Regions from separate parts of the Pelorhabdus rhamnosifermentans genome, predicted to be linked through region 3. Evidence: riboswitches for the same ligand, from Rfam matches in the RefSeq annotation. Region 3 holds a riboswitch; each other region holds the start of a gene.
What was found. A riboswitch is a leader RNA that binds a small molecule or an ion and turns the genes downstream of it on or off. The one in region 3 is predicted to bind cyclic di-GMP.

Region 1 (10,762 bases), on a different contig from region 3:
TGCTAATATAAAGCGCCTTATCGGCGAAATCCAATAATGCATCTACAGAATCAGCATTTTCAGGATAAGTTGCAATGCCTATACTTACTGTACAACCCTTTAATGTTTTTTCACTCTGCAAGCGTATTTTTTCTGCCAAAGATATGATTTTTTCCCGGGCGACATTCCGCAAAATAATTGCGAATTCATCTCCACCAAAGCGAAATACAAATCGAATCCCTACAATTGATTGCGTTATCGCGGTAAATTCTCTTAAAATATCATCCCCTGCTAAATGACCATATGTATCATTTAGCTGTTTGTAGTTATCAAGGTCTAGTATCATTATTCCTAGATTATCCAAAGAATGAGCTAGCACTTCGCCATTAAGCAATTCCAATATTTTGTCAAAAGACCTACGGTTATAAGTCCCAGTCAATCCATCAATGTCTGCAGCCCACTTTAATGTAGTATGAACTTCTTCAAGTCTTCTAATGGTGTTGTTATATACTTGAATCATATCATCAAATTCAGGCGCATAGTCATAAGAAATAATTTGTTTATACTTTCCTTTTTTCACAGAACTAAACGCCTCGACTAATGTATCTAGTGGCTTCGTGTATCGCCGTACTGTATATGTGCCAATAGCAATAACTACAAATATAGTAAATATCGATATAGCTAGAATTTCGTAAATCATCAACCTTCGGATTCGTGTTACCTCAGCAGTAGGAGTATTCACGCTAACAATCCAATTTAATTCGGGAACCTTACTATATCCAATATAGTGTTCTAATCCAGTATATTTTATAATAGCCGAGCCTTTACCTCCTTGCAAGTGATCAGCTATACTAGTTCCTTTTCCGATACTTTCCTTGTCCGGATGATAAACGATAATTCCTTGGCTGTCAGTAATTGAGATGAATCCCCCACGACCAAATGATTTATTGTCAAACATCGATGACAAACTATTTTCATGCAGCCAAACTGTCCCAACAACTACACCAACAATATTACCATTTTCAATAATAGGAGTCGCAATAGAGACAACCTTCCGCCCATGATTACTCGTGTATACACCACTAATATAAGTTTCCCCTCTAATAGCTCGCTGAAAGTAATCACGTTGTGACAAATTCAAACCTGAAACGTCCTTAACTCCACTGACAAGCATAACATCTCCATTTTTATCAAGTATCGAAATCACATTTACTTCTGGAACAATTTGATTGATTTTATCAAGAATAGCTTGATTGATATTAGGATCAGATGCAATAGTTTTTAATGAAGCCTCAATATTTTTAAAATACGCTAAGATCTGTTCAGCAAAATTATTCGCGGCTTTTTCATTAATAGTCAATAACAAATCATCAGTATTAGCAAGAAAAAATCTATCAAAAATAAAAAATTGAATGAAACTACTCATGATAACCAAACTACCGAGCAACAATGTAAATTTATATAAAAAACTCATTCAATCAATCCAACTTTCGAAAATCATTTCGGCTAAAAAAACATTTTTCCGTCACACTGGCGTTTAATTTTCATTAATCTTATAAAATAAAAAAATTGTCAAATTGCACTTTTCATGCAACCTGGCAATCATAGATTTTAAATCTTTAGATCAAGGCTTTGCGTCCCTCCTTTTCAAAAGGTTTGCTAACTATATTTATTGTCAATAGTATCCACATAATAATCCCGCTGCCGCCTCCCGCCAAATAGCCGAAGGGCGTTTGTTGCAATATCTTATCACATTAAATGAAAAAGCGCAGCCCCAGCAACGCAATAAAAAATATATTATCCCTAACTCGCATTTATTATAGCTGATCAAAATATTAAATGCAATATATTTCAAAAAACAGGTAATAAGGCCTATTCCAGCAATAAACCAGAATGGGCTTTATACGTCAAAACAAGAAAGGCTTCTCAAAATTCTCCATTTTATTCAAAAATGTTCTGTGTTACCACAAGTCCAGACGCGCAAAAGCTGCCTCCAGTACAGGATAAATGACTCATGTTTTGCGAAGAAGAGGACTATTGTAGAACAGCGTCGAAAAAAATTACCATATAGATGATTTTCCTTTAGAATTTCTATTTTAGAAATTAATACTATATTGCAGCAAACTTATCGAAAGATAAGGACGCAAAGCTATGGGTCTAAAAATCTAGGATTTATGATTGCCAGGTTGCTATTTGACATGTGTCATTTTAAGCAATCTGGCAATTTTTTTATAATTATCCACTAGGAGGAATAGCATGAATTTTTTTGATAATATGAAAGTAGCTCAAAAACTAAGTATCCTTATTCTTATCGCATTTTTATCTATGAGTATTGTAGGTTATACGGGGTACCATTACCTCCAACAATCAAACACCGAAATGACTACTATGTACGAAGACTACTTAGTACCCGTCGCACTTATAAATGAAAACAGTGCGCATATTAATAAAGTCAATTCAGCCGTAATGGAACTGATGCTCACAAAAGACGACAAAAAAAATCAAGAATTAAAGCAAACTATCGATGAGCGGGTAAATTCCTTTAATAACAATCTGGCAAAACTTGAACAGACACATTTAGATGACAAAACCAAGGAAAAATTAGCCGGAATCAAAACAACCATGCAAAAATTTCGAGAGGGTAGAAACGCTGTTATGGAATTAGCTTTGCAAAACAAAAATGCTGAAGCCTATGCATTATATGTTTCTGCCGTAGACCCGTTAGCAACAGATGCTCTGAACAGGTGCGATGATCTTTCTAAGTATTCTATTGAAGCATCAAAGAAAATAAATGCTAATAACAAAGTATCCTTCGAAAAAGCAAATCAGATTAACTTAGCAATTATTTTTGTATCTTTTGTAGTATTAATTCTAAGTGGGTTTTATATTACTAGAATAATTACAAAACCTCTCCATGCCATGGTGCTGATTTGCAAAGAATTTGCAGCAGGAGATTTTCGCGATAAGCCGCGAAGATTTATCAGAAAAGATGAAATCGGCCAATTAGCTGATGCTCTGGTAGATGTGAGAGGCAGTCTCCGTATACTTATGAAAAATGTCAATGAATCAGCAGAACAGGTGGCGGCTTCTTCAGAGGAACTGACCGCTAGTGCCGATCAGTCAGCACAAGCTGCTAACCAGGTTGCTGAATCTATTACTGAAGTAGCAACAAATGCAGATCAACAACTAAGTGCAGCTAATGACACATCTGCGGTAGTGGAACAGATGTCGGCCAGCATCCAACAAATCGCTGCCAATGCTAATGAAGTAGCTGGACAATCTGCCCAAGCATCTGATACGGCTAATGAAGGAAATAAGTCCGTAGATAAAGCAGTCAGTCAAATGGCTCATATCGAACAAACAGTTGTCTCCTCTGCCCAAGTAGTAGCCAAATTAGGGGAACGCTCGAAGGAAATTGGCCAGATTGTCGATACTATCTCAGGTATTGCTGGTCAGACAAATTTACTAGCGCTCAACGCTGCCATTGAGGCCGCAAGAGCCGGAGAACAGGGTCGAGGCTTTGCCGTAGTAGCAGAAGAAGTCCGCAAGCTGGCCGAGCAATCGCAAGAAGCGGCTAAACAAATCGCAACACTTATTAGTGAAATTCAAGGGGACACCGACAAAGCCGTAATAGCCATGAACGATGGTACTCGTGAAGTCAAGTTAGGCGCAGAAGTCGTCAATGCTTCCGGACAAGCCTTTCTAGAAATAGCAACTGCAATAACACATGTATCAAGCCAGGTGAAGGAAATATCCGCTTCCATTGAGCAGATGGCTATCGGCAGTCAACAAATTGTCGGATCAGTGAAAAAAATCGATGAACTAAGCAAAAAAGCAGCTGGAGAAGCACAGACAGTATCAGCTGCAACCGAGGAACAATCCGCATCAATGGAAGAAATCGCTTCATCTAGCCAAGCATTGGCCCACCTAGCAATGGATCTCCGCGAAGCTGTTAGCAAGTTTCAAGTTTAATGATAATGTGAAACGTTCCTACCCAGCTGCTGCCAGAGTAGGAACGTTTTTCTTTGCTAATAAATCCGGATCGGATTACAGGATTAAACCTTTACGCAAAATAGAACTAAGTCATACTAATTTTTTCTTAAACCAAATAAAATGGCACAGCTGCAAAAATCCCAGTTATTCCGCCAAACCAGAAAGGGGCGGAAGCTCCGAAGAGATCCCATAGAAATCCGGCAATGATTGATGCTGGTAATAGCGCGGTTCCCACCACCAGCGCATGCAAACCGAAAACCGAAGCTTTTTGACTTCTCTGTGCTATATCCGCCAGTAACGCTTTTTCAACGCCTTCCGTCAGACCGATATAAAGACGTCAATTTGATAATCAAGAACCATTGGCCGTTGTTGTAAGTGATTTAACCTATGTAAGAGTCAACCATAAGTGGAATTACATCTGTGTTTTGATTGATTTATTCAATCGCGAAATTATTGGCTATAGTACAGGCATTTATAAAAATGCTCCACTTGTGTACCGGGCATTTGCCAGCATCAAAACGAATTTGAAAAACATCTGCCTGTTTCATACAGATCGTGGAAATGAATTTAAAAATAAATTAATTGAAGGAGTTCTTGAAACATTTGAAATCAGGCACTCGCTGAGCATGAAAGGCTGTCCTTATGATAATGCCGTCGCAGAAGCTACATTCAAAATCATCAAGACAGAATATGTTCGTAACTATCACTTTGAAAATCTTGGCGAATTAAATCAAAAACTAGCAAGCTACGTAATTTGTTTTAACAGCAAAAGAATACATTCAACATTAGGTTATCTAAGCCCATTAGAGTACAAGCTTGCACACCTTAAAAAAGCTGTCTAGTAAAGTGTTGACATACCAATGCCTTCGATTTGAATATTCTCATGGCAGAAGGCCACCCTTGGGTTGTCCCGGATTTGAAGGCATTTGACATGATGATGCTCCCACGACAGAGAGTAAATCTTATCTCCGTGGCAAGCGGTAGAGACCACTCTAGAAGTTACTCTATTATTGCCTGCTCGCCGCGCTTAATCGCTTACGCACCATTGAACTAACTTCTCCCGTAGCTACATCGGATCCCAGGAAATTAATAACAGCAAGGTTTCTTGGCTGATCCATTATATTCCATGCATAAATCAAAAACCCTACTAATCTATCTAGTCCTCAATTTGATTTTAAAAGTTTTATCCAAGAAATAACTGTATCAAGAACAAGTTTTGTGTTACCGGCATTGCAGTGGTTTTCAGCCTGCTCTCTTTCCGTAAAAAGTCTGTATGTTAGTGAATGGACGTTGATTAAACGGTCAATAATCGGTTTATAAAACTCCACAGGAATAAAGTGGTCTCTCTCTGCCCCGATAAGCAGGAAGTCCTGGGTAATTCTATCGGCAATATCCAAATATGTAAACTTATTTATTGTCGATAGAAATTCATATGGACTTCGAGCCCCCATATTATGCATGCCGTGGTTTATCGCCCATTCCATCTGGGGATCTTTTTTCATTTGATTGCCCATCATATAATTCACAGTCTCTTCGTCCCCATTTTCCATCAAAAAACGCATCGTATCCTGCATAACCTTTGGCTTTCCGACCAGAAGCAGATCGAACAAATTAGGCAATAAGCTCCAAGCGACAACTCGTTTTATTCTCGGCTCAAACGCCGCAGCTCGCGGTGCGAGCATCGCCCCGAGGGATAGCCCGATAATTGACACATCATCCAATTTAAAAAAATCCAAAATGGCCTTGACCGGTTTTTCCCATTCCGGTGTAAAAATCATGCCTTCTTTCCTAAGCACACCGCCTTGGCCCGGTCCCTCAAAAAGATATACCGCAAAACCATTATCTCTTAGGTATAGAATCATCTGCAGAAATTCTTCCATGTAAGAATCATATCCGCCATGGAGCACTATGGTGTCCATAGGTTTACCGTTTTCCGGCTCTACGTACATAACCGGCAAGTATCCTGTTCCAAACGGCACCCTATCCTTTTTGACAATTCCCGACGCAAATAACTCGGTGTTATATTCATAAAACAGTTCAACTGCCTTATCATACGTTTTTAGCTTATCCGGGTCTCCATGGACCATAAAAAACTCCGCCATCCGATAATAAGCAATGGCATGCTTTATTCGATTTTCTCGAAAGGCATTCTCCGCCAGTTTCATCATTTCGGTTTTCCACGTTTGAATGCTGGTAATTTGCGGAGCAGCGGTTTTTAACTCATCTAAGTCTCCATTACTCCAAGAAAAGGTTCTGTTTAATTGATAATTGAAATTCGGATTCGAATGAAGCTGAAACGTTCCTTTTGAAAAACTGATCTTGTTCTGCATAGTATTGACCTCCTCGTAAATTTAATGAAACTCATTTAGCAAACTAATATTTAGGGCGTATTTGCATAAATATCTCTTTTGTAATATGATTTAATCCTTGCTGAGCAGCCTTCTTCTCTAAAGCCTTCTTTACAACATCCTGTAAAACATGGGGAATTGATTGTTTTAACTCTCTCAGCGCCTCGCCATCCCATTGAATGGCAGTGCCAATATTAGAAAGGTCGGTATTAATAATAAAATCGTTATCATGAAGCACATTTCGTTCCCAATAGTCTTTCATTCTATTGGTGATTTCATCACCGGCCAGTATGCCGCCTATGACATTATTCATAATGTGACTTTGATGAATTTGGGCACCTTCAGGTGTAAACCTATTAAACTGATCAGATTGATCTTTGTTTAAACTTAAGCCACATACGGCACAGGTTGGACCGCCGTCCTTATTGATTTTGAAAGCATCCGCCAGGCAATTAGGACAGATCAATTTATCTTCGCACTCGTTAATCGAGGATTTGATTCCTCTTCCTTGTGCAATCGAACTAGCAAGATTTTCACCAAGTTGACCCACTAATCTTAGCTTGCTTGGAGATAACAAGACCTCGCCTTTATTGAACGCTTGCCCTATAACAAATTGCCCGAGTATTTCGCAGTTGTACAGTCCTAAAAATAGACTAGAATAAATTCTCTGCAGTGGATACCATACCGATTGACCCCCGCCTGCCACCGAAACCGCAACACCGTATTTTTTCTTTTTACTATTGGCCATTTTCTCAATAGCCCAAGCGGCCGACCTATCCATTACAGCCTTTAATCTTGAAGGAGGGGATAAATAATAGCAGGGTGACGCCAGTGCAATTGCATCCGCTTCCTCTATCTTGTTCTTTATCACCTCCAAATCATCTTTCAACACACATTTGTGAAATTCGTTGCTGCATCCTAAACAACCAATACAATGTCCAATTTCAAGCGCCCCTAAATTCAGGACCTCCACCTGATAGCCCTTTTCCTTAGACGGCTTAAGAAGCTCGTTTAAAATAATCGAACTGTTTCCATTTTTGCGAGCACTAACACAAATTCCCAAGACGCGTTTACCTTCCATCTTAACTCCCCATTCAGTTTAGTTACTAAACCATAAATCACACTTTAATTTTTGAAATCGTTTAGCACTTCTTCTCTCAGTTTAGTTGCTATACTGTATAGCAAAAAATATCTTATGTTTTCTTATTTAACTCCAGATATTTGTCCACGTGCTGCTCAATTTTAGTGAGTACATTGCAAAAGTACTCAAACCATTGATCGGGAAAGCCTTCCATGAGATTCACCAATTCACTATCCATAATCTTATGAAGCTCTTCGTGGTTTTGGTATGCCTTTTGTCCCTTTTCCGTCAGATGCAAGATGATTTCCTTGCTATATGCTTCGTTTCTTTCTCTACTTACATACCCTCGTTTACAAAGTTTGGAAATGACTTGAGAGACGGCTCCTTTGGTAATACCGAAACAAATACTAAGTTCAGTTACAGTATCATGTTTATTCCCGACGGCCTGAATAGTATGAATCTCCGAGGGATATAACAATTCATCCGTACCGAAATCTACCGGCACTTTTTCCAGTTCATTCATCTTATTGGAGATTCTTGTTAATTGGCTGATAAAATCAAATATCATTGTTTTAATCCTTTGAAGATAACTTTGTTATCTTCAGTTTAGCAGCTAAACCTGAACCTGTCAATATCCTTCTTGTCTTTTCACAGCACCTTTTATTGTTGCCATTACAAAAAGCGGCTGTGATAAATATATATGCTATAAGTTAAACAACTAACAACTTACTTTTTAGGTTATTGAAGTAGTCATTCTCGAACAATAAAAAGAGAGCTTATTCACGGTGCCAAATTTTCGAATCCTGAACAAGCTCAGCAAGAAATTTTTAAATATATTGAAACTTACTATAACACAAACCAAATCAAATCTTCTTTGGGTTACTTTTCCCTTGCTTAATTTGAAAATAGCCATTCATAAAATCCGCTAATTTGATTTGTAGGCTGCTATTAATTCGCTATCAACCATGACATTCCTAGACAAATTGACGACTTCCACAAGCCTCTGCTAATCAGCAGGTAGCTCCACCTGTCAAATGAAGCTTAGCATCTAAAATTTCTTGCTTTCTTACTAATATTTCATCTGATAATATTTGATCTTCAACATTTTCAAAACCAAGTCTATCAATAGTTTGCGCAAAGCGTTCTCCAGTTTTACCTTGTTCTCTGTACACGAGAATAACCTTTTCAATTACTGACAGAGCTTCTTCTTTATTTGTAAAAATTTTGTCCAAAGATTGGCCATGAGCTACTCGTTTCCCCCATCGTCCACCAATGTATATCTTATAGCCCTGTTTTCCGTCTTCAATAGCATCAAAATTGCACTTTCCAACACAAAGTCCACAATTATTACATATATCAGGGTTAATTTCCAAAATGCTGTCTACAACACTTGCGGCATTTACAGGACACTTTTCCGCAATGGAACACTTTTTACAACCATTGCAATTCTCTTCATTAAAAATAGGAATCATTTGACCTATAATACCTAAATCATTTAAGTCAGGTTTTACACAATTATTCGGACAACCACCTACTGCAATTTTAAATTTATGTGGTAATTTTACATCAGCATATCCGTTGTAAAACCTTTCGTGAATTTCTTTTGATAAAGCAGAGGCATCAATAAGACCATATTGACAGGTGCTGCCTTTACACGAAACGACTGGCCGCACTTTAGAACCTGTACCACCTGTAACAAGCCCTTCTTGGGCAATATATGCTCGGAAATCCTCGATTTTCTCATAAGGAATACCTTGGCATTCCACCGTAAGTCTCGTGGTAAAAGTAATAATACCGTTTCCAAATAATTCAGCAGCTTCTGCTATACATTTTGTTTGAGCAACAGTAATCGCGCCATTTACGGTAATAACTCTTGCTGAAAAATTGTCCGTCCCCCTGTTGCTTAGAAAGCCAAGTGCCTTTACTCGCTTTTCATCTGCAGCACTAATTGTTAATGTAGCCATTCTTATATCCCCCTATAGTCTTATTAAACGCCATAAAATCTTAGAGCTAATATGCGAATTTTTAATTAATTTCATTAAATAATGTTCCGCCTTCTAGAACTAACGTATTGGTATAACCAAAATATTTTAAACGATTTTGCAATAAATAAGCCCGTTTCCCTTTTGAACAGATCAGCAACAATTTATCATCCTTCTTAAATTCGGGAATTTCTCCATTTACCTTTGATAAATCAATATAAGTTGCGCCTTCAATAGAAGGTTGTATAGAAGCGTCAATAATCTTATACTCAGAAACTTCACCGTTTTTATAAGCTGTAGGAGTAATTGTTTCAAATTCACCATTTATTTTATTTAATAATACATTTATGGTATGAGAGAATGGGTGAATCGCAGTAGAAAATGGCGGAGCATATGCGAAATCCATATTTTCTAAATCTTCTAGGGTAGCTCCCATAGTAAGTGCTGTTACAGCAATGTCTATCATTTTATCTACAGCACCTTCGCCTAGAACTTGTATTCCTAAGAATTTTTTACTACTTTTATCTGCAATCATTTTTACAATAAAGTTAGAAGCTTCTGGATAATAATGAGCCTTGTCATCCACTACAGCAATAACGCTTACAACATCATATCCATTTTTCACCGCATCTGCTTCTGTTAAACCTGTTCTGCCTACGTTTAATTCGGGGAATTTTGCAATACCTGTACCAAGTACCCCGGAATAAGTAACGCTCTTATTGTTGATATTTTTGGCTGTAATTCGCCCCTCGGTATTAGCCGAAGACCCCATTGGCGACCATGCCGGAACATTCGTAATACGATTTGTAACACAGGCGCAATCACCAATTGCATAAATATCTTCATCATTCGTTTGGAGATAGCTATTGACCTTAATCGTATGATTTGGCATTAATTCAATACCAGTATCCTTAAGGAAAGCCGTATTAGTCCGGATACCAAGAGAAAGAATAACAGCATCTGCTTTCATGGCACGTTTTCCCGTTTTCACTTTTTCAACCTTATCTGTACCCAAAATGGCCTCTAATTTCGTATTTGTAAAAGTCATGATACCCTTATTAGCAAGATGGTTTTCCACATATTCTGCAATTTCGGGGTCAAATCCAGGTAAAATATGCTCTGCCATATCAAGGACAGAAACTTTCACATTTTGACGGATCAGGTTTTCTGCAACTTCCAAACCAATAAAGCCACCGCCAACAACAATGGCTCGTTTTACTTCTCCTTCTACTGCCGATTTCAAGGCAACTGCATCATCAGGTGTACGCATAAAAAACACACCTTTTAAATCAATGCCATCAATAGGTGGTTTTACTGGTTCCGCACCTGTTGCAATAATAAGCTTGTCATAGCTAAAAATTGAAACTTGATCTGTATTA
Region 2 (10,762 bases), on a different contig from region 3:
AATTGAGCACATATCAATTGATCAAATTCTCCAATCGATTGAATTGATCAAAAACGCTTCACGCATTTATATCCTATCTAGAGGCTTAACCATACTCGTCGCGCAGGAATTTTCATTAAAATTGCAATTATTAGGATTTAATATTTTTCAGATTTCTGATGCAGCCATTATGAAGAAAGTTTCCACAGATATAAAATCCGATGAATTGCTGATTATTTTCTCACTATCCGGAACAACAGAAGAATTAGTTGTTTCTGCAGAAAATGCAAAATCTATCGGAGCGAAATTAATTACTTGTACTTCCGCTGAGAATTCCCCTTTGACAAAAATGTCCGACATTTCCTTATGGGGATATAAACATAAACATACTTCGATCACAAAGGTAGACGTAACTTCTCGCTTTCCGCTTTATGTATTATCAAGAATCATTATTGACTACCTAACACTAAAAAAATAATGAACAATAAAAAAAGTGCACGAGATATTGAAAATCAATTATCTCATGCACTTTTTTATTGTCCGATAAGAATTCATAACTGAACGCACAGAATTTTTTTACTCTCGATATAAGACACATTAAAAATCGTCTTGATACTTTGCACGCATCATACGAGGAAGAGATTTAAATACCAACTCATAAGAATGTTCTATTAAAGCCTTAATTTCTTTTTCCGGAATGCTGCCATCAAGAATTAAAGTATTCCAGCAGCGCTTATTTAAGTGGTACCCTGGAATTATACTTGAATACTGCTTTCTTAGTATCTCTGAATAATGAGGATTACATTTCAATGAAAGATTATCCTGGTTATTCCTACGAGACATAAGTGCAAACATTTTAGCGCCAATTTTAAACACTATTACGTCAGGTCCGAAAGGATAGTCCTCGACGGCACCTAATTGGGCCAAGCAATAGTTATAAAATACTTTGGAGTTCATTCTCTCACCCTTCCTTAGTGACTTCGCCTATTCCTTAATAGTCGTTGTTTACAAAGGCAGTTCTTCCTAGAATCGTCTTTTTCGAATATTGTTTATTTCTCATTTTATGACTATACATATTTGCATCAGCGATCTTAAAAACACCATCCAAGCTTTTTTCCCCACCGCTTGTCTTAAGAGCGAAGCCAACGGATAGATAAACAAGATTTTCAGGTTGTATGCTTCTAGTTTTTGCCGCTATAGATACAATTCTCTTGCGAATATTTTTTAGTCCAGATAACGTAGCATTCGTAACTATTATAGCAAACTCATCGCCCCCAATCCTAGCTACAATATCCTCTTTGCGACATGCTTCGGTAATTACATTTGCAGCCTTACAAATCATTTGGTCCCCAAAACTATGCCCGAAAGTATCATTTATCACTTTAAGACAGTCTAAATCACAGACAACAATACCTACTGGACCGTCTTGTGTCTCAAGAAACTCCATTTCCTGTTCAAAAAATGCACGGTTATAAAGTCCTGTTAACGAGTCATGTTGGCCGGCATATTTCAGCTTCTCATTTGCAGTAACCAGTTCGTCGGTCACCGTGTTGATTAGATGTGTTAATGCCTTAAGAACCCCAGAACTTCTTTCGACTATTTTATCTTTAGAAAATTTATAGCTTACGCTGGAATTTTCCTCTCCTCGCGTTACCGTATGTTCCAATACCTTTCCAGCTGTTTCAGCAAGAACTACGACTGTCATCGTAGCATTTAGTACTTGGTTAGTTTTGTTGCTATAATAAAATTCCCCATAAGTAAAAAAGCCGGATGTGTTCGCAATTTCTTGCAGTGGCTCAGTTTCAATCTTACTAAGCTCCTGTAGAAATCCTCTGCGCGACTCACAGGAATAGACAAAAACACTTTCAGCGGGATGTTGCCTAATCTCTTGACAAAGACTGACTGTCGCTTCCGAGATCATCCCAATATCACCAAAACTCAAGCGAACTTTTTCCCCTTCAACTAATTCTGCCACGAAGGAAATTGAATCGTCCTCATAGTAAATATCTGGTGTTCTAGCCAGCAGGGATCCATTTCTATTGACTAAGAGGGGATATTCCACAGCGTTAGAGAAATTACCAATTCTATCTAAGCCTAAATACTTCCGATAAATCTGATAAACAGGTATATTATCAATAGTATACACCCTTAAACCATCAACCTTAGTGACAGTCATTTCTTTGCCAATGGGTTGCCACCCTAAATGGGAATAACAACTAACCTTTAAATTTTCCCCCTCTAGTACAACCCCCACAACACCGTAACTTGTAATTTGTCCGTTACAAGAAACAAAGCAGCCAAGAGCGTTATGACCCGCATTACCACCAGTAACAGGCAAGCCAGGGAATACCGATTCTACCCCTTTTAAAACAGCGGTAGAATTCATCGTCCTTCCTGTAGCAAATAAAATTAATAGCTTCGCCTTACCGCCACCAAGTGTCGAGGCTATTTTACGACCCAAATCGAAATCATTTTGGTTTCCTTTTGGAAAGAATCCTGCTTTAACTACAGTCCGTTTAAAAATCGAAAAAGACAGAACTGTCTTGAGTCCATTCACTTGTCCATTTATAATTTCACCAGATGTCGTTGTACCAAGAATAAGAGCATCGGGAACCAATTCAGCAATTTCTGCTAACAATCGCTTGAAAAATTCTTGGTCACATTGGCCATTGAAAACCTGCACTAGTACAGCGGAGTTCTCGTTAGAACGCAAAATATTTTGATTGTTTCGAACAAATTCTGATAAGCCGTTAAAATCCTCATAAAATGTATTTATTGTTTTCAAACGGATACCCCCTATGTAGGTCGGCTATCATCCGGCTTTTGAAATTGATCTAATCGAAATAAAACAAAAAACCAGACAAATAACGTCTGGTATACCTTTATTTTGACAGCCTGGCAAACATAAATTAAATAATCTTTAACCCCATAACTTTACATCCTCTTCTTTAAAAGGTTCACCCAATTGCAATTATATTTCTAAGTCTGGTATTTCGACAAACTTCGATAAAACCCTCTTTATTTTCGCCTTAGAATTTAAGATTCTAGGTGGGCTTGCCGTCTACCTCCGGACCGGTTCCCACATTAACGACTGCATAACAAGCAAATAGACAATGAAAGCCAGAACTTTTTCTGAATTTTCAATACGAGTCACCCCACAACATAGAATTTTCTTGGAATGACTTTCTTTAGGCAAAATAGTTGGTCCAAACAACGGTAAGTTTTGATCAATTTAGTTTTTACAAACGAGTTACTGTTTCACCGCTTGGCTTAACCTGTTTAGAATGTGCCTTCCGTACTGGTGCCTTGTATTCCTTTGCCGTATCCTTTACTTCCTGAGGAATCACGATGGGATCTACCTTATTATAGTTCGAATAAACGATCTGCATACTCAATGTCGAGTTTGTTAAGAAGTCTTCCATTTTCGCCCGATCTTTTGGATGCACTAGATCTAAAAACAAGTTCGCTCCTTTGCGAATCGGATCTGTCAAATCCATATCCACTTCTGTTACCATTTTTGTTGCCTTATCGATTTTAACAGTATACGTCAAATCGCCGACAGCTAACAAAGCCATCCGCCCGATCGCAGTCATGCTCAATATATCTTTTTCCTGTACATTATTTTCTTTAACAGCCGCAGCAATCGCATCACTGATCTGCATACTATCTAATGTAACATCTATATACTTATAAGCGGGTGTTTCCTTCTGAAGCTTCACAGATTTCATCATCTGCAGCAGATTCACCCAAGCAGCATTTTTTTCATCTGCAGAAAGGTCATTTTTACTCACAGGACTCCACTCAGGAACAATCTGCTTAAACCATTTTTCATTAACCATTGTATAAACGACTAAACCACTAGGGCTTCTTTCAAGATACTGTTTCATGGGAATGGTCATTTCCTTATCCTTCATATCCCGAGTCCAAATACTTATATCACTTTTATAACCCAACGGGTTCGACTGAACATCGCCATTGATTACTGCCTTCATTTGTCCCATTGTCGTATCTGCTTGGACCGTTATATCACAATGCACACTGTTTACTTCCATCATATTTTGGTATACATAGCTCAAATACGCTTTTTCCGGCGACAGCTTCTCAGAGGCAAAAACGAGCGAACTACCCATTGCCATAAACAACAGCCCCCATACTAAAGCCAAACCCCAGTTGATCTTTCGCATAAATCTCATCCCGTCATCAAACTCCCTTTTATAAATTCCACTGCTTTCCATACAGTATTAGTATAGAATAGCCCCCTACGATTTACAATCAATCTTCCCGCAATGGGATAAATGGTCCTATATATTTTTTAACAGCTCTATATTCATAAAAAAATTGGCTAAGATCTCTCCAACTGGGTAAATAATAATTATTTTGTAGCGAGTGGTAATAGCGTCTGTACAATTTTTAACCCTTATGTTATTGGGTGTTGTTTAAAATCCTTATATTTAGCGGGTTGGTGCGTGTATAAATATATATTTTTCCTTTTTTAATTTTTAATTTTAATATATAAATATTACAAAACTGCGAAAGTGTAACATAGTTTTTGTGATTTTTTGTAAAATATTTTGGAAAATCACTATAACCTGTATCCTAGGGAATAATTTCTACAGGGTACTGTGACATGTGACAGTAAATTGTCATTAGTTATCACTGTTTGAACCAGATTTATTCCGGGTGAGTATTTAATAGTATCTATATCAATGGTTTATGAAAAATTCTCTGTAGTTACTGTGGTGACTCTATTGTTTAATTTGATTATTATTTAAAGTGACAGATTGATTTATACCTTAATTTTACTAAATTCATGATATTTTACATAGAAAGACCTCTACGACGAAAACACCGTTTTCGTCATCACCGCTAGGTGATATATTAGAATTATTCTTATTATTAAGGGGGAATTACGATGTACGATAATGTGATGAAATGTCCGAATTGTGGTGCTGATGCACCTTGTGGTGGACAACTTATTAAATGCCAAGACTGTGGTAGTATTTATTGTAGCAATTGTTCAGGTACTGGACATGGTGGTATGTGTCCATATTGCAATAGCAATGAGTCGAAGTCATTTTAATATCCTAGTCAAAATTCTGACTAGGCTCTGATTCACTCAGATATTGCTAGAATCATTGGGCTTTACAGTTTAATAGGAATTTATTACCTAATGATTGGGTGTTACTAGAGGACACTGAGATAAAAATAGAGGGTAACGGATTATTGATTGTCCGCTACCCTCTGTTTTACTTATTTACCCGTAATCTTTTTCAATACGTCATCTGTTATATCTTGTCCACCATAAGCGATAACGCTTTTATCGACAACAACGGTTAATCCTTTGTCCTCAGCTACCGCCTTGATTGCAGCATTTACTTTATCACGAATAGCGTTTATTAGTTCCTGCTGCTTTTGTTGTAAGCCTTGTTGTAACTGTTGGGATAAGGCTTTTTTATCTTGATCGTTCATGTTGGCTGATTTAGCATTAAAATCATCTTGCGCTTGTTTGACTGCTGCTTTGTAGGTTTCATTAGCTTGAGCCATATCTGGATGCTGATTAATTAATTGTTGATAATTTACTACTCCGACTTGAGATGCGTCAGCAGCATAGGTAGTGGTAGGATTTGTAAAAGCTAGTATGCTGAAAAGTACGAAAGCTGATAGAAAGATAGTTTTAAGTTGTTTGGTAAACAATGGACATGCCCCTTTCTATTTTTAGTTATTGGGCGGATTTTTTATGTTCCGTTGAACTCGCTTTTCCATCCACTAATCTCATTTCTTATAACTAATAGCTAAAAATCAAACTTTAGATTTCCATTTTTCCATTCCGAAAGAGTCATCTTTGCGTTAAACGCAGTAAGCCCTCTGGTATCAATTAGCTCTAATAATACTTGCTTAGCACGCTCTGGCTGAACTGGGACTAAACTAATTGCAGTTTCCAACCTAACAAATGTACTTTGGTGTTCCAAAAATGGCATCAACTTTTCTAACCCATATTCGGAATTTGATTTTAATTCTTTTCGTATTTTTTGAATAATCCTTTGTTGTTTATTATACATCTTGGAATCACCCCTCTCTTGCGCATCCTCTCCCTTTATACAAGATTCTAAGTATTCATTTATAATCTTCTCCAAAGGTCTCATACATTGCCTCCCTGATTAAAATGGTGTAAATGTCCACCTTCCAGCTGAATCTTTAGCAACTATACCATAATTTTTTAATATGTTCATTCCATAATCAAATTGTTCCTCAAAACTTTTTGTCGCTAACCAATCTCGTACTGTTAATCCACCTGTCCAGTAAGGTTTTGAAGAATAAAATCCGCTAATAGCGCTATGGACACTATCCTTACCAGACTGCAACGCAATTATGTTTTCTACAGTATTTATCTCTTCTGGATCAAATCCTGCTCTGTTTGCATTCTGTTGAGCTTGCTCTACGATATGATGCCACTGATTTCCTGCACCAGGAGATCCAAGAAAAGCCTTAAACTCTTTGAATGTCTTGAAGCCACCACCGCCAACAGATCCCATAACACTATCCTGGATTTCTTTATTCATTTGTACCTGTTTTTCCACTTCAGCGGCTAATTGTTGTGCATTATCCGGATTGTCTGGATTTATTCCTTGTGCTTTTAAACCCGTTTTCGCAAAATATAGCGCCATTGAATCTACTGGGTTAGGCATTCCGCTTTTCGTCTCGGATGTTTCCACAGTTCCAGAATATGTATCCTCACCCGTTAACGGATCGACTGTCCACTCTGTGTTTCCTACTACACGTACGGGTGGAATAGCAGTATCACCCTTCTCTGTATGCTCAAACCAAGAATTTGAGTCTGGAGAATAATAACGTTTTTCCCCTTCGACCTCACTTGCAGGAACTGGCGTTTTAACTACATTTCCATCTGAATCATGGGATATTACCTTGTACTGTCCATTTTCTTTGATAATGTTACCATCGACTGCTGTTGGATAAATTGTTCGTGGTAGTGAAACTTGTGTTTCCTGTTGACCGCTAGAAGTTGAATAACTTGTACTTAAAGTGCTTTGCGGTATACCATCGAAAGGAAAATAACTAGGTCCATAGGTATTTATTAACCCCCGATAAATATTAGCGGTATCCGTTACTCCTAATATGCTAACAGTCAGCTCGTTAAGAGTAGTATTCAAACCATGGTCTGTACGACTAGTAAGACCTCCCAATGCTCCTAGCAAATATGGATCAATAGCTTCATTTTTGCATGACCAATAGGTTGCCCAGTCGTAATTTACAAGTTGGAGAGTATTATCGTCGTTATATTGACTTAACGCTGCATAGTATGCAACAATTCTTTTCTTTTCCTCCATACTTGTGGCAGCATACAATAATCTCGCCATGTCTTGTTGTTGATAATGCCAGAGCCAATTATACTTCGTCCCACTAAGGGCAGTGGCAGCACCTGTTTGAGCATTACCACCTACTAACTTCGAAACAACAGCTCCAATAGCAGCACTTACCAATTGATGAATTCCCGCGTCTTTGATCTTGGCTAATTCATTCTGTACAGCCTCATTTAATCCAGCACTAGTTGCTCCAGATGTGAAACTACTTCCACCAAGGTCTGACATAATCCCGCCAGCTACTGCATGAAGAAGAATTTTATTATCTCCGCCATCATGCCATGAGTCTGCTCTTGCCATGGCTTCTTTGTATTCCGGTGTTCCCTCTTTATACTTGGCTGCATCATCAAGTGCTTTTTGGTATTGATTTAAAGCCAAATCACCAATCGCTTTATAAGCTTCCTGTCCAAATACTTTCGTTAATTCTTGTTGTTCTTGAACCTTTTTCTTATCGAATATCTTACCTAAAGCATTCAGGGAATCGTTCGTATTACGATTTAAGCTACTTAAATCTGTATTACCTGAACGAACTTCGATTGTACCTTGTGCAATACCAGATTTCGTAGTGCTACTTGCGTTTCCATTAACGGATGTGCTGATGTCTGGTGATACAGATAGATTCTTTTCAGCAACCAATACTTGTTTGCCATTTGCGTCTTTACCACCATCTTTAATATTGGTAACTGTATCCAGATTATACCCCGAACTGCTTGCGCTGTAATCCGCCTTATTTTGTATATCCGAGTGTGTCAGCGTATCCGTAGAGATTTTATTCTTATCCGGCGTAGCATCACTGGCAATGACCGCACCCTTCAGGTCAGTATTCTTGCCTACGTTGATGTCGAAGCCATTCCTACCTGCATAGATGCCTGCCTGTTCCGTTACAGAAGTATAGTTTGAATCTATTTTGCCTTTGCCTGCGGAACCAGTTATATTACCTAGCGGACCGCTGCTAATACTGATTCCGCTATTTTGATTCTTCGAGTTATAGTTATCACTATCCTGCTGGCTGGCTATATTCAAGTCTTTTCCTGCTTTTATTTCTACACGATCACCGTTTACTTTTGATCCCAAGATATTCGTATCTTTTCCTGATTCTATTTTCAGCGTATCTTTTGCTGTGATTACACTTTGCGTATGACTTACTGTTGTCCCATTTTCGATTCCCTGGTTTTTACTTCCTTCTACATAGAAGCCAGCTCCTTGGGCACTCACCTTCACTCCGATTCCGCTTGATTTTCCATCGCTTTGGGTGTTATTTATCGTTCTATTTTCAGCACTTTCGATAGTTACATCCTTTGCCGCTTGTATATGAACTTTATCTCCGGTTACAGTTGATCCTTCAATGACAACATTGCCGTCTCCCTTGTTACTTCCTGTAGCGATCACGTCAATATTTTTGCCTGCTGTAATTTGGCTGCCTTTCGCCTGGATGGCTTCACTTGTACTATTTTGCTTCATGCTGGTGCTGCCCAGACCGATATTGACACTGATATCTTTGCTGCCCCGTACGATATTGCCGTCTTTATCTTTTCCGACGACTGGACCATTTACCGTATTGTCAATTTTTTGATCGAGTCCCTTTAGTTCTTGGACTGCTTTTACATCATAAAGAGCGGACAGCCGGGAATCACTGACTTCTTTGGCTCTTTTTACGTCGTTTGTGATACTTTGTATCGTATCGATCGCCGGACTGCTTAACGATACGGTTAATCCACTTTTTTGGTATTCATAGCTTTGTTTTTCTCGTAAGTTTTCCGTTCCGGCTTCTATGTTTACATTTTCTCCACTGATTTTCGTATTTTGCCCACTGATCACATCGGAGGCTTGGATTTTTACATCCTTTCCTGCTTGAATATAATCATTTTTTATGAGTCTTGTATAGGATTCGTTGTTAGAAGACACTGAGATGAAAAAGATGTCAGCGGATTTTTGCGTCCGCTGACATCTTTTGTTTAAACTTAGCTTATTTACCCGTAATCTTCTTCAATACGTCATCTGTTATATCTTGTCCACCGTAAGCGATAACGCTTTTATCCACAACAACGGTTAATCCTTTGTCCTCAGCCACCACCTTGATTGCAGCATTTACTTTATCACGAATAGCGTTTATTAGTTCCTGTTGCTTTTGTTGAAGTCCTTGTTCTAGCTGCTGGGAATAAGCCTTTTTCTCATCATCTTTCATAGTCGCTGATTTAGCATTAAAATCATCTTGCGCTTGTTTAACTGCTGCTTTGTAAGTATCATTAGCTTGAGCCATATCAGGATGCTGATTAATTAATTGCTGATAGTTTACTACTCCGACTTGAGATGCGTCAGCATAGGTAGTGGTGGGCTGAGTAATGGCTATTATGCTAAAGAGCAAGAAGGCTGCCATAAAGATATTTTTCACTTGATTACTGTTAAATAACATTGTTATGTTCCTCATTTCTGTTTTTAGTTTGATTTGGGGCAGCGGATTTTTTACGTCCATTGATCTCTTTTTGTTTGAAGCTACGCGAGGTTTTTGTAGCTAGCTGCGATTTATTATAGTCAGCCTTTGTACACCTCTTAACTAGAAAACTAATTTGACTTATGAGTATGAGATTTTGCTCAACAATCATCAGTTTCTGCAGTTTTATAGTCCGTTTGATTAAAATTTTGCAGTCAATACTGTTAGACTTCTAATCACGCCTATTGATGTGAGCTACGAACTTAGATAACCATTCAATGTCAGCATTATAGTGTTTCTTATTGTATTGCCACTTTTTCTGGAAATTAGCAATTCCACTTTCCCAATCATCATATACTTCCTTAAACTTAGACAAAAACTCTGCTGTTCCTCCAATTACCGCGTGTTCTTCGTGGGAAATGAGTATTCCCCATTTTCCATTTGGGGAGTATAATGCATTCTCAAGAATTACAGGTGTTAAAAGATATTCCTCGTACTGCGTTATCCGTGGAACTTCCCAATGATTGCATTGCTCGGTAGAAAAACATTCCTCCACTTCTATTTCTGAAAGATATATCTTATTTTCATTTATAGCAATTAGAGTATTCTGAAGAGCCCTAAATTGCTTTTTGTTCAGATGGTAGCCGTCTATAGGGCAAAGAATCAGTCGTTCCTCCACTGTACTTTGAAACATCGCCCCAAAAGGATCGTTAGATTTAAAAACCTTCCGAAAAGCTTTCTGCAAATTCTGTATCTGTACTAATTTTATAATTTTCTCAACCATTTATTCACCGCTCTCTAAGAACTTAATTTTTCTAATTCCGTCTGCACCATTTACATCGACAGTGGGAGGTCCAGATTTTGATGAAGCCCTATAAGTAAAAGTAATTCCGTTAGCATCTTGACCGACAAATACGCCAGGCTTCACTTCCTGTATAGAATTTGGATCTACTTGAGCTTTAAAGAAGTTATA
Region 3 (10,762 bases):
AAGTAGTTTTTATGGTCAGTATAAAAAGAACATTAGAAAGAGGAGGAGCCCAATGTACAAAATAATTGAAAAGAAGATTCTGTCACAAGGCGTTAATCAACTTGTGATTGATGCGCCACTTGTTGCTAAGAAAGCGCAACCAGGCGAATTTATTATTCTTAGGGTAAATGAAAATGGTGAAAGAGTGCCCTTGACTATTGCTGACTTTGACCGTGAGAAGGGTACCATTACGATCATCTTTCAAGAAGTGGGGAATTCTACTCGTCTATTAGGAGAATTGGAAGTTGGCGAAGGAGTAGCAGATTTTGTAGGGCCACTCGGTCATCCGACGCAGATTGAAAAAATGGGTAAGATCGTATGTGTGGGTGGTGGCATTGGTGTTGCCCCAATATTCCCTATTGCGCGCGGCATGCATCAGGCAGGTAATCAAGTAGTCAGTATTATTGGTGCGCGCAATCGCGAACTTGTTATTTTAGAAGATGACATGCGCGAAGTAAGCGACGAATTAACTATTACCACAGATGATGGTTCTCACGGACGTAAGGGACTTGTTACGGATGTGTTAAAAGAATTATTAGAAGATGATGAACCCATTGCTGAGGTCATTGCTATTGGTCCCGTAGTCATGATGAGAGCGGTGGCCGAAACGACGAGACCTTATGGCGTTAAAACAATAGTAAGCCTTAATCCCATTATGGTTGATGGTACTGGAATGTGCGGTGGCTGTAGAGTGGCAGTAGGCGATAAGACGAAATTTGCTTGTGTTGATGGTCCGGAGTTTGATGGTCATAAAGTTGATTTTGCTAGCTTAATGGCGCGTCAGCGGATGTATGTTGAACAGGAAAAACAAGCTTCTACGGAAGGGGGCAAATGTCAATGCCACTGTCAAAAGTAAGACAGCCCATGCCTGAACAGTGTCCGAATGAGCGTAGACGCAATTTTAGCGAAGTAGCTACCGGTTATCCTGCTGAAACGGCATTAATTGAAGCCAATCGTTGTTTGCAGTGTAAGACAGCACCTTGTCGGACTGGTTGTCCCGTAGAAGTAGATATCCCAGCCTTTATTCAATTGATTCGCAGCGAAAAATATGAACAAGCTGCGCAAAAAATAAAAGAAAAAAGCAGTTTGCCTGCTGTTTGTGGTCGTGTATGTCCGCAGGAAGCCCAATGCGAAAGCCATTGCGTACTCAACAAAAAGGGTGCCGCAGTAGCGATTGGTAGATTGGAACGTTTTGTAGCTGATTATGAGCGCAATCAAGGTACGACAAAATTGCCGACTATTGAGGCTGGAAATAAAAAAGTAGCTGTAGTTGGAGCGGGTCCGGCCGGTTTAACAGCCGCAGGTGATTTGGCCCTTGCCGGTTACAAAGTTGTCATTTTTGAAGCTTTGCACAAGGCGGGAGGCGTATTAGTGTACGGTATTCCCGAATTTCGCCTACCCAAGGACATCGTCGCTGCTGAAGTTGAGTATGTGAAAAAACTAGGTGTAGAGATTATTACCAATGTAGTGATTGGTAAGACACTGACAGTTGAGGATTTATTTGCTCAAGGCTTTGAAGCCGTATTCATCGGCTCAGGAGCGGGGGCACCGCAATTTATGAATATTCCTGGTGAAAACTATAATGGAGTTTATTCAGCTAATGAGTTCTTAACTCGGGTAAATTTGATGAAGGGCTATGATTTTCCCAATCAACATACACCTGTTTGGCTGGGGAAAAATGTTGCTATTGTGGGTGGCGGCAATGTGGCCATGGATGCGGCTCGTACTTCTATGCGCCTGGGTGCCGAACATGTATGGTTGGTATATCGTCGTTCGGAAGAAGAAATGCCGGCACGCCGGGAAGAAATTGAACATGCGAAAGAGGAAGGCATTGAGCTTGCATTATTAACAAATCCGCTTGCCGTTCAAGGCAACGATAAAGGTTGGGTCAGTGGTTTAGAGTGTGTCAAAATGCAATTGGGTGAAGCTGATGCGTCGGGACGACGCAGGCCCGTAGAGGTCGCAGGATCAAACTTTGTTTTACCTGCCGATACCGTTATTATTGCGATTGGTAATACGCCAAATCCACTCATTCCGCAAACAACTCCCGGCTTAGTTGTGACTAAGAAGGGGACGATTACAGTGGATGACAATGGTTTGACTACGCGTGAAGGCGTATATGCCGGTGGCGACATTGTTACAGGGGCAGCTACGGTAATCAGCGCCATGGGTGCTGGTAAACGGGCTGCCAAAGCGATCAATGAATATTTGGCTGAAAAATAATCAGTATACAATCAATAGTAAGCCTCAGACGTGCATAGATTAAAATACTGTTAATTTAGGACATTCGTCTTGACGATTTATGTCGATTAGTGTTATATTTGCAATATAACTTATTTAGCAAACTTACTGAAAGGTAAGGGCGCAAAGCTATGGGTCTAAGGACGCGAGTCTATGATTGCCAGGTTGCCGCTTCCTTTTGGCAGCGATTAAGCACCTAGCATATTTATGCCCAGGTGTTATTTTTTTACTTTGAAGTCGGATCAAAGTGTTCAGTCAATTTCATTGTTAAAAAAGTAATGAAAGAAGGTTGATGGTGTGAAAAAGGTATTAATTGTGGATGATATGTCTTTTATGCGGTTTGCTCTTAGAAAGTTGCTTGAAAAGAACGAATATGAAGTTATTGGAGAGGCTAAAGACGGTGAAGAGGCAATAAAAAAATATGCCCAATACAAGCCTGATATTGTAACAATGGATATTACTATGCCTAAAATGTCGGGGATAGAGGCATTAAAAGATATTTTGCAACAAGATCCTCAAGCTAAGATTGTGATGGTATCGGCGATGGGGCAAACAAGTTATGTAAAAGAAGCACTTGTGAATGGTGCGAAATATTTTATTGTGAAGCCATTTAAGGAAGACAAAGTGATAGAGACCCTACAAAAAGTTTCTGCCTTGTAAAAGCGCAAACCCAAGGGGGAATTATAATGTCAGATGATCAAACATTGGAACCGATGCTTGATATGTATTTGTTTGAAACGGGGCAACTGCTAGAGCAATTGGAACAAATAATATTAAGCAATGAAAAATCTGATAGATATGATCTCACAAGTATTGACGAAATATTCAGGATAATACACACCATTAAAGGTGCATCAGGAATGATGATGTTTGACAATATTGCTATACTTACCCACTCTATCGAAGATGTATTTTTTTATCTGCGCGAAGTTAAACCATCCAATGTTGATTTCATTAAACTATCAGATCTACTTTTAGCGGGTGTTGATTTTATAAAAGACGGATTGGAAAATGTTAGAGAGGGTGGCAAGGCTGACAATGATGTGTCTTTATTAGATACTACTATCAAAAATTATTTGGAAGCATTGAAACAAGTGAATCCGGATAGTGTGAAAACAGCTAAGACCGAGAGTGTATCTGTTGGAAAACAGAGCTTTTTCCAGGCTACAATATTTTTTGAAGCTGGCTGCGAAATGGAGAATATCAGGGCCTATACCATATTGGACAACTTAAAAAACATTGTCCAAAACATTGAATATATACCGGACAATATTATGGAAGAAGATGCAACAGCCGAGATTATTCGCAAAGAAGGATTCAAACTATCTTTTTCAACGGAACATTCACGTAAAGAGATTGAGGCTGTTCTGAGCAATACCATCTTGCTTCGGGATTTTGAACTCGAAGAGATGCAGGTTCCTGATGAGGAGAATTCAGTTCAGCACAAGCAGATCATACTAGAAGATCAAGCGGACAAAATTCTAGTGAAGAAAGAACAATCTTCTGAAGTTCGAGATAAAGAGAATTTTAGCGTAGGTCACCAAAGTATGATTAGTGTGGATGTTATCAAATTGGATAAGCTTATGGATTTGGTTGGAGAATTGGTCATTTCAGAAGCAATGGTAACGCAAAATCCCGATTTGAAGGGATTAGTGCTTGATAATTTTAGTAAAGCGGCTCGGCAGTTGGGAAAGATTACTGGTGACATCCAGGACACGGTAATGTCGATACGCATGGTACCGCTGACGACAACTTTCCATAAAATGTATAGGATTGTTCGCGATATGTGCAAGAAGCTTCATAAAGAAGTACAGCTGGAATTAGTTGGGGAAGCTACGGAAGTTGATAAAAACATTATTGAGCATATTGCCGATCCTCTCATGCATTTGATTCGAAATGCAGTTGACCACGGTATTGAGTGTAGTGAAGAAAGAGTGGCAGCAGGAAAGCGGGCGGATGGCAAGATCACACTGGAAGCGAAGAATGCTGGTAATGACGTGTTTATTCTTATAAAAGATGATGGTCGTGGACTGGATAAGGAAAAGATACTGCAGCGAGCGAGAGAAAACGGGTTGATACGTAAACTTGAAAGTGAGTTGACTGATAAGGAAATTTTTTCTTTTGTCTTTGCCCCTGGTTTCTCGACGAATAAGGAAGTAACTGAATTTTCCGGCCGAGGCGTGGGTATGGATGTAGTGATCAAAAATGTCAATAGTATTGGCGGCGTTGTATTAATTGATAGCAATCCCGGTATGGGAACGACCATTACTTTAAAAATTCCCCTTACACTTGCTATTGTTGACGGCATGACGATCAGTGTGGGGGATGCTCGTTATACTGTTCCGATTACTGCGATAAAAGAGTCATTTAAAGCCAAGGAAAGTCATCTTGTAGTTGATCCTGATGGTAATGAAATGATCATGATAAGAGGACAATGTTATCCCATACTCCGAATCCATCGGATATTCAAAGTAAACACTACTATTACTCGTTTTACAGATGGGATCATTATTATGGTAGAAAACGAAAGTAAACTATTTTGTCTCTTTGCGGATGAACTGATTGGCGAGCAACAAGTGGTTGTAAAAGCCTTGCCGTCTTATATTAAGAACATTCGGCACGTGGAAGGATTGGCAGGCTGTACTTTACTTGGCGACGGGAGTATCAGTTTAATCCTGGACATAAGCGGCTTAATGCAACGAGCTAGTTCAAATGGCGTCGATGGGTAGTAAGGCTGGCGTTGCCCATACATTTGCGATTAGGAGTGATATCATGTTGAAAAAAAGCTTGACTGCAAAAATATTGACCGGCTTTTTTGTGGTGGTCTTTATCAGCTTGGTTGCCTCTGGAATTACGATTTATGATTTGATGCAGAACATCCAAGAAATGAAAATTATTGAAGCTCAAAGAATGCCGCTAATAGGAAAATCCGCCGATAATGCTTTTAATGCGGCTAATCGTGGGATCGTCTTCCGTGATTATTTGATGACAGGTGACGAGAATGCTCTACAAGCATTTGAAAAGTTGGAAAGTCGTAATCGTCAGCTCGAAAAAGAGTTACATGATGCTGCTCTGACTGAAGTGGGGCGCCAAATGATACAACAAGTGGAAGAACTCGACAACAGTTATACGGAAACTGCAAAGAAAGTAATTAATTTGAAAAAAGCAGGGAAAGACCAGGAAGCGGTGCAGGTGAATCTTGTTGAAGCAGCGCCACAGAACAAAGCATTGATCAACCAGTTGGAGAAATATCAGGAATTTCGCACGCAGCAAATGAATGCAGATTTTAAAAGCATGGTGGATGAGCAAAGTAAGATAATGTGGTTAGTGATTATTTTCGGCGTAGCGGCCTTAGGAGCCGGAGCTGTTATTGCGGTCTTTACTGCAAGGGCGATTGCCAAACCGGTTAAAGCATTGACTGAAGCGGCAGATAAACTTGCTGTAGGGGACGTGAATGTAAATGTTGAGGTTACAACGCAGGACGAAATAGGATTTCTTATGCAGTCATTCGATAAAATGGTAGACAGCATACGTGAACAGGCGGTTATTATTGAAAAAGTTGCAGAAGGTGACCTGACGGTGCAAGTAAAGGTAAGATCAGAGAATGATTTGTTAGGTAAGAAGCTAGGCGAAATGATAAAAAGGAATAATCAAATTCTTGGTGATATCAATTTTGCAGCAGAGCAGGTGGCTGCTGGTTCACAGCAAATTGCCGCGTCAGGGGAGGCGCTGTCGCAGGGATCCACCGAGCAGGCCAGTTCGATTGAGGAAATTACCGCATCGATGACGCAGGTAGCTGCCCAGACTAAGCTAAATGCAGTGAATGCCAATCAGGCCAATGAACTGTCTACGGCTGTTGAAGGAAAAGCTGTAGAAGGGAAAAGCCAAATGCAAGACATGGTCAAAGCCATGGCGGAAATCAACGAATCGTCGGCCAATATCTCCAAGATTATAAAAGTCATCGATGAAATTGCGTTTCAAACTAATATTCTAGCTCTGAATGCCGCAGTGGAAGCAGCCAGAGCCGGCCAGCATGGCAAAGGATTTGCTGTGGTGGCGGAAGAGGTCAGGAATCTAGCCGCCCGGAGTGCCGATGCGGCGAAGGAAACAACAGCGATGATCGAAGGATCAATTAAAAAGGTAGATTCAGGGACTAAAATAGCCAACGAAACATCAGAGGCATTGAATGGAATTGTCGACGGGGTAGCGCAAGTAGCGATACTTGTAGGTGATATTGCGGGTGCTTCCAATGAACAGGCTACGGCGATATCTCAGGTGAACCAGGCGATTGCTCAGGTGTCTCAAGTGGTACAAACTAACTCTGCAACGGCTGAGGAAAGCGCATCGTCGAGTGAAGAATTATCTAGTCAGGCGGAAGTTTTAAAAAATAATGTTTCCAAATTTAAATTGAAGCAAATGAACAAGTTTCAGGGGGGCGAAAATCTCAGTCCGGAAGTTTTACGGACCATTGAGATGATGCTAGACAAAAAACAGCAGGAATCCAAGTCCGAAGAAAGGTCAGCCAAGCACGAACCCATGTTGACTGCAAGGACTAAAATTGTTCTTGACGATAACGAATTTGACAAGTACTAGACAATTTGCGGTTTAAGAAAGGAGCTGTATTATGGCCGAGGTGGTAGGAAATGATTTGGAACTAGATGATACACAAAAGGATAAATTCTTAACTTTTTCCTTGGGGTCGGAGGTCTACGGAATTGAAATTAGGTTTGTCACAGAAATCATCGGTATGCAGTCAGTCACCGAAGTTCCTGACCTACCGGGATATGTGAAAGGGATCATTAACTTAAGAGGCAAAATCATTCCTGTTATTGATGTAAGGCTACGGTTTAAAAAAATGCCGAGAGAATATGATAGTCGGACGTGCATCATTGTTATTGAGATAAAAGAAGTAGCAGTAGGTCTTATTGTTGATACGGTGGCAGAAGTGTTGTCCATTCCTGAGCAGGATTTAGCTTCTCCTCCAAAGATTAACAGCAGTTATCATCAGCGCTTTACCCAAGCAATCGGAAAAGTGGGAAATGACATAAAGTTAATCCTTGATTGCGACAGGCTACTAAGTGATGATGAAATGGCGAAATTAAAGGAGGAGTCAAAATGAATTGGTTTCAGAATTTAAAAATCGCTAAAAAATTGACTGTTGCGTTTCTTTGTGCTGCTGTGATTGCCGCAATTGTCGGTTTGATTGGTGTAGTAAATCTTTATAAAGTGGCTCAGGCCGATACTGCATTGTATGAAAACGATACAGTGCCGCTGGCACAAATGGGAAATATTACGGAGGCTTATCAAAGAAGTCGGGTAAATGTCCGAGATGTTATAATGAATAAGGATGCTGTAATTAAATCCGAAAATATAAAACAATTTTCGGCACGCATCAACGAAATAAAAGAAGAACGCGCTAATATTGGAAATACGATGATTACTGACGAAGGTCAGAAATTGCTCAAAACCGTCGATGCCACGATTACCGAATATGAGCCTTTTGCAAAAAAAATTTTTGTATTAGATCAGGCCGGACAAAGTGAACAAGCCGATCAATTGATGCAAACGGACGGTATTCGTATAGCGAATAATTTTACAGATATTTTCAATCAGCTAAAAGATCTGAAGGTAAAGGCGGCAAAACAAAGAGCGATTACCAATAAGGAAGCTGCACAGCAAGCTATGATTATGATGATTGTTTTTGTCGTCATCGGAGTCATGATATCCGTAAGTTTTGGCATCTATGTAGCGCGAAGCATCTCTCGGCCTGTGAGTAGAGTGGTTGAAGCGGCCAGTAAAATAGCCACAGGTGATCTTAATGTCACAGTGAATGTACATATGAAGGATGAAGTCGGAATGCTGGCGCAGTCATTTAATAATATGGCGGAACATATCAACCTGGCGATGATGAATATCAATTTTGCAGCAGAGCAAGTGGCTGCCGGTTCACAGCAAATTGCCGCGTCAGGGGAGGCGCTGTCGCAGGGATCCACCGAGCAGGCCAGTTCGATTGAGGAAATTACCGCATCGATGACGCAGGTAGCTGCCCAGACTAAGCAGAATGCAGTGAATGCCAATCAGGCCAATGAATTGTCGATGTCTGTTAAAGGTAAGGCTGTAGAAGGAAAAGATCAAATGCAGGGCATGGTCAAGGCCATGGCGGAAATCAACGAATCGTCGGCCAATATCTCCAAGATTATCAAGGTCATTGATGAAATTGCGTTTCAAACCAATATTTTAGCTTTGAATGCCGCAGTGGAAGCAGCCAGAGCCGGCCAGCATGGCAAAGGATTTGCTGTGGTGGCGGAAGAGGTCAGGAATCTAGCCGCCCGGAGTGCCGATGCGGCGAAGGAAACAACAGCGATGATTGAAGGATCAATTAAAAAGGTGGATTCAGGGACTAAAATAGCCAACGAAACGTCAGAGGCATTGAATGGAATTGTCGACGGGGTAGCGCAAGTAGCGATACTTGTAGGTGATATTGCGGGTGCTTCCAATGAACAGGCTACGGCGATATCTCAGGTGAACCAGGCGATTGCTCAGGTGTCTCAAGTGGTACAAACTAACTCTGCAACGGCCGAGGAAAGTGCATCGTCGAGTGAAGAATTATCTAGTCAGGCGGAAGTTTTGAAAAATAATGTTTCCAAATTTAAATTAAAGCAAACGAACAAGTTTCAGGGGGAAGAAAATCTCAGTCCGGAAGTTTTACGGGCGATTGAGATGAGGTTAGGCAAAAAGCAGCAAGAATCCAGGCCAGAAAGAAAATCAGCCATGCATGAACCACAGCTGACGTCAAAGACCCAAATTATTCTTGATGACAATGAATTTGACAAGTACTAATGAAGATATATTTCCGTTTTTGGCAATTTATTTGTATACTTTGAAAGGCGACAGTCCATGGAATTATTAACGGATCAGGAATTTAATGAACTTGTCCAGTTTGTTAAGCAAAATTACGGAATTAATTTAGCTCAGAAAAGAACATTAGTATATGGACGTTTACATCACTATATGGTGCAAAGTGGTTTCAATAGTTTTTCCGAATATTTTCGATATATTGTTAGTGATCATACGGGTAAGGCCGGAAGTATTCTTTTGGACAAGCTTACTACAAATCATACCTATTTTTTGCGCGAACCCAAGCATTTTGAGTTCTTGGAGCAAGAGGTATTGCCCTATCTTAGTAAAGTTGAGGCTAAACACAAGGATCTACGACTATGGAGCGCAGGATGTTCTACAGGGGAAGAGCCATATACTTTGGCAATGCTTATTGATAATTTTTTTGGATCAAACAAGGTAGGGTGGGACACAAAGATTTTGGCTACCGATATTTCTACGGCAGCGTTGAAAAAGGCCCAGGCCGCTATGTATTCTAGCGATTTGTTGAAAACGCTCCCTAAAAACTGGCAGACACGATATTTTTGTAAGGTCGACGAAGAATTTAGCGTTCTTACCAAGCGAATCCGGGAGGAAGTCATATTTCGGCGGTTTAATCTTATGAACGCAGCGTTTCCCTTTAAGAAAAAATTTCACCTTATTTTTTGCCGTAACGTCATGATTTATTTTGATGCTGAAACTAGGCAGGAACTAGTCAATCGCTTTTATGATAATATGGAACGAGGGGGCTACTTGTTTATTGGTCACTCTGAATCCTTGAATCGCCATGAAAGCAAATATCAATTTGTTGCACCTGCTGTTTACAGAAAGGAATAAAGACTGTGATTCGTGTTAAGAAGATAAAGGTTTTGGTAGTCGATGATTCACTTATTTTCAGGGAAACTTTAGCGCAAAAAATTGCCCAGGATGCATTCATCGAAGTCGTGGCAACCGCGTCTGACGCGTATATGGCTAGGGATAAAATTTTAGAATTTGAGCCTGATGTGATGACATTGGATGTCGAGATGCCTCGAATGAACGGGATTGAATTTTTACGAAAGCTTATACCGCAATATCCGATTGCGGTTGTTGTGGTCAGTTCATTGGGCGAAAACGTTTTAGATGCCTTGAATGCGGGTGCGGTTGATTTTGTGACTAAGCCGGATTTGCGAAGTAGTCGTGGGATTGATGCGTTTGTCAATGAACTAATCGTTAAAATCAAAATTGCTTCATCGGCTAAGGTAATGCTACGTAAAAATTTGACTAGTCCTGTATCAGTTGCCAGAAGAGAGGGGTTAGTTAAACGAAATGGCATCATCGCTATGGGGGCCTCAACAGGTGGAACAGAAGCGATTGCCGCAGTATTAAAAAGGCTCCCTGTCAATATGCCGGGTATCGTCATTGTGCAACACATGCCAGCCGGTTTTACTGCTATGTATGCCAATCGCCTAAATAATGCGTGTCCGTTTGAAGTGAAGGAAGCGAAAACAGGCGACTTGGTACTGCCGGGCCGTGTTTTGATTGCCGCCGGTGATTACCATATGCGTGTCAAGCGGGGCGCTCATGAGTATAGTGTTGAGTGCTTTCTTGGTGAAAGGGTGAACGG

Region 1: linked by a shared signal. The riboswitch ahead of Ga0466249_RS16650 (methyl-accepting chemotaxis protein) and the one ahead of Ga0466249_RS05215 (response regulator) in region 3 are both predicted to bind cyclic di-GMP.
Region 2: linked by a shared signal. The riboswitch ahead of Ga0466249_RS21215 (sensor domain-containing diguanylate cyclase) and the one ahead of Ga0466249_RS05215 (response regulator) in region 3 are both predicted to bind cyclic di-GMP.

Annotation. Positions count from the first base shown of each region.
Region 1 covers NZ_JAHGVE010000015.1:19,907-30,668, reverse strand. Annotated here, with positions in the region: gene Ga0466249_RS16655 (sensor domain-containing diguanylate cyclase) at 1-1,453, opposite strand, end outside; cyclic di-GMP riboswitch class I at 1,566-1,650, opposite strand; cyclic di-GMP riboswitch class I at 2,088-2,173, shown strand; gene Ga0466249_RS16650 (methyl-accepting chemotaxis protein) at 2,236-3,951, shown strand; partial or broken gene Ga0466249_RS16645 (transposase) at 4,305-4,814, shown strand; gene Ga0466249_RS16640 (alpha/beta hydrolase family protein) at 5,136-6,302, opposite strand; gene Ga0466249_RS16635 (flavodoxin family protein) at 6,346-7,401, opposite strand; gene Ga0466249_RS16630 (MarR family winged helix-turn-helix transcriptional regulator) at 7,514-7,969, opposite strand; gene Ga0466249_RS16625 (IS3 family transposase) at 8,165-8,299, shown strand; gene Ga0466249_RS26690 (ferredoxin-like domain-containing protein) at 8,412-9,365, opposite strand; gene Ga0466249_RS27570 (FAD-dependent oxidoreductase) at 9,427-10,762, opposite strand, start outside.
Region 2 covers NZ_JAHGVE010000025.1:44,196-54,957, forward strand. Annotated here, with positions in the region: gene Ga0466249_RS21205 (MurR/RpiR family transcriptional regulator) at 1-457, shown strand, start outside; gene Ga0466249_RS21210 (MmcQ/YjbR family DNA-binding protein) at 577-936, opposite strand; gene Ga0466249_RS21215 (sensor domain-containing diguanylate cyclase) at 971-2,764, opposite strand; cyclic di-GMP riboswitch class I at 2,866-2,951, opposite strand; gene Ga0466249_RS21220 (DUF6612 family protein) at 3,219-4,163, opposite strand; gene Ga0466249_RS21225 (hypothetical protein) at 4,892-5,059, shown strand; gene Ga0466249_RS21230 (OmpH/Skp family outer membrane protein) at 5,230-5,673, opposite strand; gene Ga0466249_RS21235 (DUF2019 domain-containing protein) at 5,772-6,122, opposite strand; gene Ga0466249_RS21240 (hemagglutinin repeat-containing protein) at 6,138-9,176, opposite strand; gene Ga0466249_RS21245 (OmpH/Skp family outer membrane protein) at 9,325-9,771, opposite strand; gene Ga0466249_RS21250 (hypothetical protein) at 10,022-10,573, opposite strand; gene Ga0466249_RS21255 (hemagglutinin repeat-containing protein) at 10,574-10,762, opposite strand, start outside.
Region 3 covers NZ_JAHGVE010000003.1:76,432-87,193, forward strand. Annotated here, with positions in the region: gene Ga0466249_RS05205 (sulfide/dihydroorotate dehydrogenase-like FAD/NAD-binding protein) at 53-895, shown strand; gene gltA (NADPH-dependent glutamate synthase) at 877-2,262, shown strand; cyclic di-GMP riboswitch class I at 2,369-2,453, shown strand; gene Ga0466249_RS05215 (response regulator) at 2,578-2,940, shown strand; gene Ga0466249_RS05220 (chemotaxis protein CheA) at 2,967-5,009, shown strand; gene Ga0466249_RS05225 (methyl-accepting chemotaxis protein) at 5,053-6,873, shown strand; gene Ga0466249_RS05230 (chemotaxis protein CheW) at 6,905-7,399, shown strand; gene Ga0466249_RS05235 (methyl-accepting chemotaxis protein) at 7,396-9,120, shown strand; gene Ga0466249_RS05240 (CheR family methyltransferase) at 9,178-9,993, shown strand; gene Ga0466249_RS05245 (protein-glutamate methylesterase/protein-glutamine glutaminase) at 9,999-10,762, shown strand, end outside.